DNA from 2 places in the Pseudoalteromonas sp. J2K-J031 genome. Region 2 is predicted to be linked to the other one. Evidence: predicted binding sites of a transcription regulator. Region 2 holds the regulator's gene; the other holds the start of a gene.
The links. The regulator sigma-54, encoded in region 2, starts transcription at its own class of promoters, with help from an activator protein. The targets are predictions, from matches to a motif close to GTTGGCACGNNNNTNGNNT.
Positions count from the first base shown of each region.

Region 1: the regulator sigma-54 is predicted to act here: its motif matches at 3,860-3,878, upstream of AC3KZC_RS05040 (FimV/HubP family polar landmark protein).

Region 1 is NZ_CM200279.1:1,115,022-1,121,383, reverse strand. It holds gene AC3KZC_RS05045 (FimV/HubP family polar landmark protein) at 1-1,767, opposite strand, end outside; gene AC3KZC_RS05040 (FimV/HubP family polar landmark protein) at 1,719-3,788, opposite strand; gene AC3KZC_RS05035 (aspartate-semialdehyde dehydrogenase) at 4,282-5,298, opposite strand; gene AC3KZC_RS05030 (4-phosphoerythronate dehydrogenase) at 5,308-6,362, opposite strand, start outside.
Region 2 is NZ_CM200279.1:3,435,413-3,441,774, reverse strand. It holds gene rapZ (RNase adapter RapZ) at 1-326, opposite strand, end outside; gene ptsN (PTS IIA-like nitrogen regulatory protein PtsN) at 344-793, opposite strand; gene hpf (ribosome hibernation promoting factor) at 796-1,083, opposite strand; gene AC3KZC_RS15735 (RNA polymerase factor sigma-54) at 1,109-2,599, opposite strand; gene lptB (LPS export ABC transporter ATP-binding protein) at 2,662-3,387, opposite strand; gene lptA (lipopolysaccharide transport periplasmic protein LptA) at 3,384-3,884, opposite strand; gene lptC (LPS export ABC transporter periplasmic protein LptC) at 3,874-4,428, opposite strand; gene kdsC (3-deoxy-manno-octulosonate-8-phosphatase KdsC) at 4,425-4,976, opposite strand; gene AC3KZC_RS15710 (KpsF/GutQ family sugar-phosphate isomerase) at 4,976-5,947, opposite strand; gene AC3KZC_RS15705 (calcium/sodium antiporter) at 5,960-6,362, opposite strand, start outside.

The DNA of each region.
Region 1 (6,362 bases), 1.5 Mb from region 2:
CTCATCATCAAAATCAGCAAGCTCAAAATCTTCCACAAAATCATCTTCAGATATTTCTAAATCAGTTTCGATATCTGAATGACCCGAGTTTAGCGACGCTTGTAGCTCTTTTTCTGTTTGAGATGGCTGTAAATTTGACTGACCAAAGTCAGCCATATTCAATTCAGCCAATGCCTCATCTAACTCGAGCTCCGGATATTCTTCTAACTCAATACTCGGTGTGTCAGCTCTTAACTGTTCAATATCAGTAGAGAAATCAACCTCATCTTCGGTATCATCAGCCAAATCAATATCATCTGATATGAAGTTATCATCGATTGCTTGATCTGACGGTAATTCAGCTCCCGCTAAATCTTGAGGTACAGAAATATCTTCGTTTAACTTATTAGCCTCTATACCATCTGTTGATGACTCTTCTGCCTCAAACGTATCCATCTCAGCAAGAGGGTCATCACCGAGCTCAATTTCACCATCCAGATCGATTTCACCATCGAGGTCTATTTCTTCTGAATCAAAATTATCTAAATTTTGATGATAAATATTCTGCTCATCTAATTCAGAGTTCACCTCTGGCTTATGCTCGCTATTAGCATTTTGAGGAGTTAATTGCTCTAAACCGCTATCATCTAGCTGACTGGCTATCTCGTCATTATCTGATGCTTTATTGTTTGGAGCATCTAAATCATCAATGTTATCGGTTAAATCATTTACATCACTTTCAAGATCGTTCGGTAAATCATTCTGCACCTGAGCACTTGGCGTTTCGTCCTCAATATCATCAAGCAGCCCATCAAGATCATCTAACTCAGTAAGCTCGTCTGATGATGATTCAAGTAGGTTATCCAAATCATCAATGTCGTCGGTTAAATCACTTGCATCATCTTCAAGGTCGCTCGGTAAATCATTCTGCACCTGAGCACTTGGCGCTTCGTCCTCAACATCATCAAGCGCATCATCAAGCGGCCCATCAAGATCATCTAACTCAGTAAGCTCGTCTGATGATTCAAGTAGGTTATCCAAATCATCAATGTCGTCGGTTAAATCACTTGCATCATCTTCAAGGTCGCTCGGTAAATCATTCTGCGCTTGAGCACTTGGCGTTTCGTCCTCAACATCATCAAGCGGCCCATCAAGATCATCTAACTCAGTAAGCTCGTCTGATGATGATTCAAGTAGGTTATCCAAATCATCAATGTCGTCGGTTAAATCACTTGCATCATCTTCAAGGTCGCTCGGTAAATCATTCTGCGCTTGAGCACTTGGCGTTTCGTCCTCAACATCATCAAGCGCATCATCAAGCGGCCCATCAAGGTCATCTAACTCAGTAAGCTCGTCTGATGATTCAAGTAGGTTATCCAAATCATCAATGTCGTCGGTTAAATCACTTGCATCATCTTCAAGGTCGCTCGGTAAATCATTCTGCGCTTGAGCACTTGGCGCTGCGTCCTCAACATCCTCAAGCAGCCCATCAAGGTCATCTAACTCAGTAAGCTCGTCTGATGATGATTCAAGTAGGTTATCCAAATCATCAATGTTATCGGTTAAATCGCCAGTGTCACTTTCAAGATCGCTCGGTAAATCATTCTGCACCTGAGCACTTGGCGTTTCGTCTTCAATATCATCAAGCGCATCATCAAGCAGCCCATCAAGATCATCTAACTCAGTAAGCTCGTCTGATGATGATTCAAGTAGGTTATCCAAATCATCAATGTCGTCGGTTAAATCACTTGCATCATCTTCAAGGTCGCTCGGTAAATCATTCTGCACCTGAGCACTTGCCGTTTCGTCTTCAATATCATCAAGCGCATCATCAAGCGCCCATCAAGATCATCTAACTCAGTAAGCTCGTCTGATGATTCAAGTAGGTTATCCAAATCATCAATGTCGTCGGTTAAATCACTTGCATCATCTTCAAGGTCGCTCGGTAAATCATTCTGCACCTGAGCACTTGGCGTTTCGTCCTCAACATCCTCAAGCAGCGCATCAAGGTCATCTAACTCAGTAAGCTCGTCTGATGATGATTCAAGTAGGTTATCCAAATCATCAATGTCGTCGGTTAAATCGCCAGTGTCACTTTCAAGATCGCTCGGTAAATCATTCTGCGCTTGAGCACTTGGCGTTTCGTTCATACCATCAAGCAAGGTATCAATATCATCTAAGTCTGCAATATCTTCTGATGACTCAAGCAAGCTGTCTAAATTATCATCTAAATCAGCCGAATCAATCACTTCAATATCATTATCCGATACTTCATCAGCTTGAACAGAACTGAGTAAATCATCAATATCATCTAAATCAGTTGGAATATCATCACTGTCTTTTTGATTACTATCTAATAATGAATCAATATCATCGTCTTGGATTTGGGTGTTTGTATCACTCAGCTCATCCATAATCCCATCAATATCAACATCACCTACGATAGAATCCTCGGGCTCTAATTCTTCAGGAATATCAATTTCAATATCCGTATCAGGTAATAAATCATCATCACTATCAAAATCTTGCTGTAGCAATGCATCAATATCATCTTCATTTAAAATATTGTTCGGATCGATAGCATCCGATGCCAGATCAGGAACCAAATCGTCCAACTCATCAGAGCCATCATCGAAAACTAAATCATCACTGAGTAAACCATCTAATTCATCTTGATTAAGTAATGAATCACCCTCGAAATCATCTAAATCGAGTTCAGGTTCATCTTCTTCATATAGAATGTCGTCAGGCTCTGGCAGCATGTCATCACTCTCGAGTGCGTCATCAAGCTGAATCGAGTCATTCAATAAATCGTCGAGTGTATCGTCAGCAAGGCTGTCATCGACACTCATTAAATCAGGCGAGTCGGCTTCAAAAGGAGGCGGAGGGGGGGCTGGAGCAACGACCGGTTTTGTTGGTGTATCAAAAATGTTTTCTGGCTCTTGTTCTGCCGCTTTGCGGTTTCGAAGAAATAAGTAGCCACCAGCCAGCGCTAGAATAGCGGGTACCGATCCAAATAGCAGCCAAGTTAATGGGCTTGAAAAAAACTTTGACCAGCTAAATCCAGCTTCTTTCTCAAGCAATTCAGCTTTTTGTTGTGCTAAAAGCTCATTTTGCATCGATAGCATTTCACGTAACTGCTGCTGAATTAAGCTATCGTTACCAAGCTGCTCTTTGACGCCATCGAGTTCAGACGAAATACTTTCAAGTTGTGATTTGAGCTTATTATTCTCAACTAAAATTGTTTCGACATTATCAACTGACTCTTTAAATTTTTTCTGTAAATCAACCAACCGATCACTTTGATCTTGCTTAAGTTCGTTAAGCTCTTTTTTTATCTCTTGTTTTGCATCTTCAACGTCCGACTGACGTGCTTGCGTTACTTTTTTCTCAACAAGATTAATTGTTGAGCTATCTAAGGTACCATTTTTCTTTTTCTCCCATATTGCATCGTCTTGGTCTGACTTTTGGCGGGCAAGCTCAGGCTCTATGCTGCGAATTTCAGCCATAGAAGGTATCTTTAGATAGGCACCATCACGGATGTGATTAATATTTTTATCAAGAAAGGAATCCGGATTCTTTTCATATAACGCCTGCATCACTTGATAAATAGATACCGAGCTGTCTGGGCGAATTTTCACCGCAATACGCCATAAAGTGTCACTTTCTTTCACAGGGCCAAATGAGCGACCTTGTTGACCATAGTCAACACCTTTAGGTCCTTTTAATCGAGTCACTTCACCACTTGCCGAACTTGGTGTTATCACCAGCACAGACATTAAAAGTAAAATTGAGGCTAAACCACGCATGCTATTCCTTTACTTTCTGAAAAATGTTCGACTAAACAACAGAGATTAATCAAACTGGGTTATATATAAATTTGCAAGCTTCGTTCCAATCCCAAACTATAAACCAGTTGATCGCGAATATCCATTGAAAGACTTTAAGAATGAATGCCTTAGATGAGTTGAATTGATATTTATAATAAAAAAATGAATTGCATAATTAACTTTTCAGTTACAGGGACAGACAAAATGATAAATTCCCATCAAATTCAGCTATTTAAACACTCAATGACTTGCTCTTTATTTTAAAACATAGGACCAGAGTTTTATTACTTTTTATCCATTTGATTGTTTTGTGCACCGCTATTGTATTTTTTGACTGCTGTGTTATCTCAATAAATGCATTTATTGACTGTAAGCGGCAATCTTTGCCACCTTCATTTTATAAAAAAAGCAGGTTTTCACCTGCTTTATAAAATAGAAACCTATGTAATCGTTGGTTTTAATCGCTCACTGATTATAAGTACGATTCAATTAACGCTTCGGCTATTTGTACACTATTGGTTGCGGCACCCTTACGTGTGTTATCAGCCACAACCCACATATTTAAACCATGAGGATGGCTAATATCTTGGCGTAACCGCCCAACATAAACGGTATCATTGCCACTTGCATCAGAAACTGGTGTTGGGTAATCGTCTGCAGCATCTATGAATTCAACGCCTGGCGCATCACGCAACAATTCTTTGATGTGTTCTATGTCATATGGCATACGCGTTTCAAGATGAATTGCTTCTGCATGACCAAAGAATACCGGCACTCGCACTGCCGTTGGGTTAATTGCAATTGTGCTATCACCCAAGATTTTTTGCGTTTCATTAACGATTTTCATTTCTTCTTTGGTGTAACCATTGTCAGTAAAATCATCAATTTGTGGAATAACATTAAATGCAATTTGCTTTTGGAAAACTTGATTGTCCATCGGGCGCGCATTCATGAGGTTAGCGGTTTGTTTTGCTAACTCATCAACCGCTTCTTTGCCTGCACCCGATACCGCCTGATACGTACAAATATTAATTCTATCAATACCATATGCGTCATATATTGGTTTAATAGCCAACAACATTTGAATCGTAGAACAATTTGGATTAGCGATAATATTACGGTTACGATAATCCTCTAAGCTGGTTAAATTCACCTCAGGCACGACAAGCGGAATGTCGAAATCATTGCGAAAAGCCGATGTATTATCAATCACGATACAGCCTGCATCCGCTGCTTTTTCTGCATACTGCAGAGATACTTCGCTACCTGCTGAGAAAATTGCAATATGTGCCAAGCTAAAATCAAAATTTGCCACATCTTGGACTTCGATGTCTTGCCCATCAAAACGAATATCTTCCCCTGCACTGCGGCTGCTTGCTAACAAATACAAGGTATCAACAGGAAATTTTCGATCAGATAATGTTTCAATGATTTGACGACCCACTAAACCGGTCGCACCTAAAATAGCAATATTATATTTTTGTGACATGACGTTACCTTAAATCAAATTTGTACGATTGCCGATGTTAAAACCGAGCTGTTCAAGCATTTGCGCTTGCTGTGTTGTTGCACACTCAACCGTCAGAGCGCTGAATTCTCGACGGGTAGGATAATGCTTTCTGAGATAGTCGAAACCTTTACTGTCTAATAATTGAGTCATCAGACCGTGATCGCGGCGGACATCATACACACTATGAACCAAGTTAATAATATCTGATGTGCAAAATGTCTCAGTTATTTTGATATTGCTTATCGCGGGGGCAGGTAAAAAGTCGGTCAGTTGATAACGAGGCAAATCCCCTGAAAGCTGGCATAAAGCATGATAGAGCATTTCGGTACCGCGCGCTTTACCTTCAAGGGTATGCCCTGCAATATGAACCGAGCCAAACTCAACCTTACTCAACAACAATTTGGCGATGTTGGGTTCATTTTCCCATACGTCTAATACCACCGTTAGGCTATTTTCTTTTTCAAGACAAGCTAATAATGCTTGATTGTCAATCACATCACCTCGGCTTGCATTAATGATAATGGCATTATCTTTAAGGCTACTGAGCGTTGTTTGATTGAGTAAATGGCGCGTGGCAAAAGGGCCCTCTTTGACTAAAGGCACATGAAAACTAATCACATCCGCTTGTGCAATTAACGTGTCGTAACTAACAAATTGGTACTCAGACTCGGTTTGCGCCACAAAAGGATCGCAGAGTAAGGTTTTAATCCCAAGAGCGGTTAACTTTTTATGTAAACGGCTTCCTATGCTACCAACCCCAACAATACCAACAACTTTATCGGTTAATGCAAAATGTTGTTGCTGAGCTAACGCACACAAAGTACTGATCACATATTCAGCAACAGCGACCGCATTACAGCCTGGAGCATTAGTAAAACGGATGTTTCGCTCAACAAGGCACGCCTTATCAACATGATCCATACCAATTGTGGCGGTACCGATAAACTTTAATTTATTAGCTTGCGCCAAAACAGCATCATCAATGGTAGTCACTGAGCGAATTAATAATGCATCTACATTATGAAGTTGTTCTGGTGTGAGAT
Region 2 (6,362 bases):
GCATTCATAGAAAGGGGGTGTAATCGTCTTGTTTCTGAAAAGCGGCGAATTAACGTATTGTCGTCACTGTCTAAATAAAATAATGTTGGTTTAGCAAACTCAGGAAGATACTCTAAAATTTCATTAAATTCTTGTTGAATTTTTGGTAGGTTTCGAACGTCAATACTCACTGCAATTTTATCGTAGTTGTCAGATACACTGCGTACTAATGAAGGAAGTAAATTAACCGGAATGTTATCAACGGCGTAATAACCTAAGTCTTCTAAGACGCGAAGTGCAACTGATTTCCCCGATCCTGAACGGCCACTAATAATGATAAGTTGCACTGTATTCCCCTACTTGATTATGCTGCGTCGATGATTAAAAACAGTTCCTCGTCAGATTGCGCGGTCCGTAATTGCTTACAAAACTGTTTGTCGTTAAGTTTATCAGCTATTGCAGCAAGCGTCTTTAGATGGTTATGTGATTCTGCATCAGGTACGAGCAGTGCAACAAAAATATCAACGGGTTTGTTATCAATGGCATCAAAATCAATCGCTTCTTGATTGACGAGTAAAATAGCCAAGCTTTCAGTGATACCGGTTAGGCGACCATGTGGGATGGCAATGCCTCGGCCAATTCCTGTGCTGCCTAGTTTTTCACGGTTAAGTAATGCGGTTAAAATTTCTTGTTCAGATAGCTCAGGCAGCTTTTGATGCGCAAGCTCACTAATGTGTTCAAGAATACGTTTTTTGCTATGAAAAAGGACTGCAGCTTTGATGCAGTCCTTAGAAATAAAAGAATTTAATTTCATGATTAATGACGTGAATTTTTCTCTTTATGTTTAATAACCTGACGATCTAATTTATCAATTAGTGCATCAATGGCAGCGTACATGTCAGCATGTTCTGAAGTAGCAAATAGCTCGCCACCTGTTACATGTAATGTTGCTTCTGCTTTTTGAACTAGTTTTTCAATATCTAAAATAACATGCACGTTATTGATGTGATCAAAGTGCCTTTCGAGCTTAGCGAACTTGTTAGTGACATAGTCTCTTAAAGGTTCTGTAATTTCTACGTGACGACCAGTTAAATTAAGTTGCATAAGCATTTTCCTTCTATTAAACGCCTCAGATTAAACTTTTTCTCTGATTGGACGGGGGGATGGATAGCGATTCGCGATACTTTGCGATAGTTCGTCTAGCCACGTTAATTCCTTGTTCTGCCAATATATCTGCAATTTTACTATCACTCAAAGGTTTAGTTTGGTTTTCTGCAGCTATTAGCTTTTTAATGAGTGCTCGAATTGCCGTTGATGAGCATTCACCACCATTTTCAGTGCTGACATGGCTTGAGAAAAAGAACTTAAGCTCATAAATACCGCGAGGGGTATGCATAAACTTTTGAGTTGTGACACGAGAAATTGTTGATTCGTGCATTTCTACCATTTCAGCAACATCATTTAACACCATTGGTTTCATGGCTTCATCACCATATTCAAAGAACGCTTGTTGCTGTAGCACGATACAATTAGCCACTTTGAGCAAGGTATCGTTACGACTTTCAAGGCTTTTGATAAACCATTTTGCTTCTTGTAAATGAGAACGGATAAACTGACTATCTTCGCTCGATTTCACTGAGCGACTCATTGCCGCATATTGATCGTTCACTCTGATCTTTGGCATGCTATCTGAGTTTAGTTCAACTACCCAACGACCTTTAATTTTTTTTACCGACACATCAGGAATCACATATTCAGGTTGTTCAGTATTTATGCTGTCTGCTGGTTTTGGGTTAAGCGTATGAATGAGCGTCATGATTTCTTTAAGCTCTTCTTCCTTGAGCTTGGTTTTCTTCATAAGAGTTCGATAATCACGAGCGGCTAAAAGTTCAATGTGTTGTTGAACAATTTCTTTAGTTTGTGCAAGCCACGGAGTGTCTTTCGCAAATTGGTTAAGTTGAATAAGCAAACACTCGGGAAAGTTTCTTGCAGCTATGCCAATAGGATCAAATACTTGAATACGTTTTAATACTGCTTCAACCTCATCTAACTCAACGGCTAATCCATCACTCCCTTCACCAATACTTTCGCAAATATCTTCAGTTGAAAGTGTGAGATAACCATCGTCATTAATAGCTTCTACAATTGCAATCGCAATGGCTTCATCGGTTGGGCTAAAGCGAGTTAAACGCAATTGCCACATTAAATAGTCGTGTAAGGTTTCGCTGGTACTACCTTGATAAATGGTGTCGTTGTCAGGAGCTGAACCAGATGAAGATGTTGATGGGCCGGCACTAATATATTCATCCCAACCGACATCCATAGGTAGTTCATCAGTTAGCGAGTCTTTGTTTAACGCATCGGAACTTTCAATTTCAGCATCTGCTGTCGGTTCAAAGTCCGAATCATAATTCTCGTTTTGAAACTCTTGGTTTTCGTTATTTTCTGTTTCGTTGTTATATTCGGTTTCTTCAAGTTCCAGTAATGGGTTGCTATCAAGTGCTTCTTGAATTTCTTGTTGAAGATCTAAAGTGCTCAATTGCAGTAAGCGAATAGCTTGCTGCAATTGTGGGGTCATTGTAAGTTGTTGCCCAAGACGAAGTTGTAATGATTGCCTCATTGACGCCTAACAATCCTTTTAGTTATTAAAATAGATGGCACTTAAGTTACGAAGTAAACTAACTATAGCTTGAATTGTTCACCTAGGTAAACATCACGTACTTTTTGATTCTCGAGTACTTCTTTGGGTGTGCCAGTAGCGATTAATTCGCCATGAGAAACTATGTATGCTTTTTCACATACATCGAGTGTTTCTCGAACATTATGATCTGTAATTAAAACACCAATACCACGTTTTTTGAGATGGCGAATAATTTTCTTTATATCTATCACTGATATGGGATCAACGCCAGCAAAAGGCTCATCAAGTAGAATAAATTTTGGATCTGCTGCAAGTGCGCGTGCAATTTCAACCCGGCGGCGCTCGCCACCTGAGAGTGCCATACCTTGACTGTCTCTGATATGGCAAATATTAAACTCTTCTAAGAGGCTATCGAGGATCTCTTCTCGTTGCGTATGCTTTAAGCCTTTTCGAGTTTCTAAAATAGCCATCAAATTCTGATAAACGGTGAGCTTTCTAAATATTGATGACTCTTGCGGTAAATAACCAATTCCCAAACGTGCACGGCTATGCATAGGTAATAAAGTGATATCTTGATCATCAATAGTGATAAGCCCTTTATCACTAGGTACTAAGCCGACGATCATATAGAAGGTGGTCGTTTTCCCCGCCCCATTAGGGCCAAGTAAACCAACAATACTACCGGCTTTTACTTCAATGCCAACATTTTTAACAACTTGGCGGCCATTATAACTTTTGGCTAGCTGGGTGGCGGTTAATGTTGTCATTTTTTATCCTTTTCAGGAGACGTTAAAATGGTGCGCACTCGTTGGCTTGAGTTTTCTGATTTTTCTGCGCTAATAAGTTGCTGGTTTATATCATAAATGATGTTTTCAGCACTTATTTTTTGGCCACTTTGTGTAATGGATGCGTTACCTGACATTGTTAGTATTGAACTGGCAACATCGTAGCTAATTTCATTTGCGCTTGCTGTGATAACAGAACCATTTACTAAGGTTTCAGAGTATTTAGCAGGGGCACCTTTGGCGATAAGAAGTTGTTTGTTTTCACCAAGTTCAGCTCTGCGATAAGCTTCTAGGAAATCTGCTTTTATTGAGCGCTTGTCGTGTGTGATTTCGACATTTTGTTCAAAAATAATCACATTGCGTTTAATATCAGCTTTTTGGTTATCAGCATCAATAATAACTTTAGAGTCTAGCTTTGCTGCATGAGTAAATAAGCTTGCAGCTAAAAGTGTCAGGGTGAGTATGATTTTATTGGTCATAATAAATAGTCTGTGTATGGTTAATGAGTTCAATTATTTCTGACTCAAAGTTCGCAATAAGCCCTTTGCCTTTAATAAGGATGGATGGCCCTGAAATTTCTACTGGTTGTTCTGAAAGCATGGTGGAATTGGGAATATCTACTTCAATATAATTAGCTTTAATCTTTTGTAACATTGCAGTTTTATCTAGATTAACCGCCACGACATTTACTTCTAAAATGAGCTTTTTACTTTCGTATAATGTGGCTTCGGCTGCGCTTACTTCCCACACACCATGCTTTGAATAAAGCGTAAAAACAGGTGCTAAAAAATGGGTGAAACCAAGTTCTTGGTAGCGCTCCATTCTTGTTGCAGAAACTTTGTGACTGATTTGGCCATCACTATCAAATACGGTTTGCTTTAGCTCAGTTGCAATATAGTCTGGTTCTGCGACATCAGATTTTTTCAGCGTTATGTCTTGCTGAGGTTCGCTTAGATGGGGATACCAAAGCCAGCTCATTATTGCTAGAAATATAACACTTAAGCTAAGGCGCGTTAAATTCATGCACTCGTACCTTGAGTGGTTAATGAGTGACCTTGGCATAACATGAGTAAATCGGTCAATTCTCTAACGGCGCCATATCCACCGCGCATCATGGTTGTATAATGAGATATGTGTTTAATCACTGGGTGTGCGTCATTAACTGCAACAGCAAAACCAACCTTTTCCATTACTGGAAGGTCTGGACCATCATCTCCAATGTAAGCTATTTGATCATCGGTAAGGTTTAATGCTTGTTTTAAAGCATCATAGGCAATCAGTTTATTTTCTTGGCCTTGATATATGTGGGTAACAGTTAAGCTTTTCATTCGTTGCTCAACAATATTGGATTGGCGACCCGTTATAACAGCAACGTCAACGCCAGTATTAATTAATGCTTTAATGCCAAATCCATCTTTGGTATTAAATGCTTTTAGTTCTTCCCCGTTATTGCCTAAATAAATACATCCATCAGAAAAGACGCCATCTATATCACAAATCAATAACTTAATTGCTGCTGCTTTAGTGAACACTTGCTGGCTAATAGGTTGATAAAGTTGGTCAAAGGTCATTAAATAACTCCAGCACGCAATAAGTCTTGCATGTTAAGTGCGCCGATTGCCTGATTATGTTGGTTAACAATTAATAATCCATTAATGCGCTTGTGTTCCATGATATTGAGTGCTTCAGCAGCAAGCATATCACAGGATGCGGTTGTACACTTTTTTGTCATAACGGCTTGGATTGGAGTGGTGTGGATATCTATCTTCTGCTCCAAAATTCGGCGCAAGTCACCATCAGTAAATAGGCCCAGCAGTGTATCGTCTTTGCCTACAATAGCAGTCATACCCAAGCCTTTGGCTGACATTTCGATCAGTGCATCTCGAATAATGGCATCTGAATTGACTTTTGGCATTGCATTACCGGTGTGCATAAGATCTTTTAATGTAAGCAATAATCGACGCCCTAAACTTCCACCTGGATGAGAAAGTGCAAAATCATCAGCCGTAAAGCCTCTAGCCTCAAGCAAAGCAACCGCTAATGCATCACCCATAACTAAGGTTGCGGTTGTGCTCGCTGTTGGAGCAAGCCCTAAAGGGCAGGCTTCTTGTTCTACTTTAATGCAAATATGAACATCTGAGTGTGTTGCAAGGGATGACTGGGTATTGCCAGTCATGCCTATTGTTTTTGCACCTAAGCGTTTGATCACTGGAACGATACCAAGTATCTCACTCGTTTCACCTGAGTTCGAGATAAGTAAAACCACGTCATCTTTAGTGATCATGCCCAAATCACCATGACTAGCTTCACCAGGGTGCACAAAAAAGGCTGGGCTGCCCGTGCTTGCAAGTGTTGCAGCAATCTTATTGCCAATATGACCTGACTTACCCATGCCAATGACGATAATACGACCTTTGCAATTGAGCATAAGTTCACAAGCATGGGAGAAGTGGATATCAATGTATTGATTTAGTTGTTCAATTGCTTGTTTTTCAATTGCAAGCACTCGGGTTGCGCTAGCGATAAATTCAGGTTGTGACATGGAAATCAGGCCTTAAGCTACTTGAGAAAAAACAACGTATTGGTAGGCACAAAAGCTTAAAACTAATAAACCACCTTCAAAACGATTAATACGACGTGTACCGCGAATACTTAAGCTCATGGCAACCAAAGCAAAAGTTGCAAGCAGCATAATTAAAGAGTCACGACTGGCAGCTGATGGGTCAATGCCAGAAGGATTAATTATGCCTGCTAGTGACAGCACCGCTAAAATATTAAAAATGTTCGAACCAATAATATTACCCAGTGCTAGGTCATCTTCTTTTTTAAGCACGCCAGCAATACACGCAGCTAATTCAGGTAAACTTGTGCCAATAGCAATAATTGATAAGCCAATGACTAAATCGCTCAAACCAAAAAACTTTGCAATATCAACAGCTGAACCGACCAAAAAATGT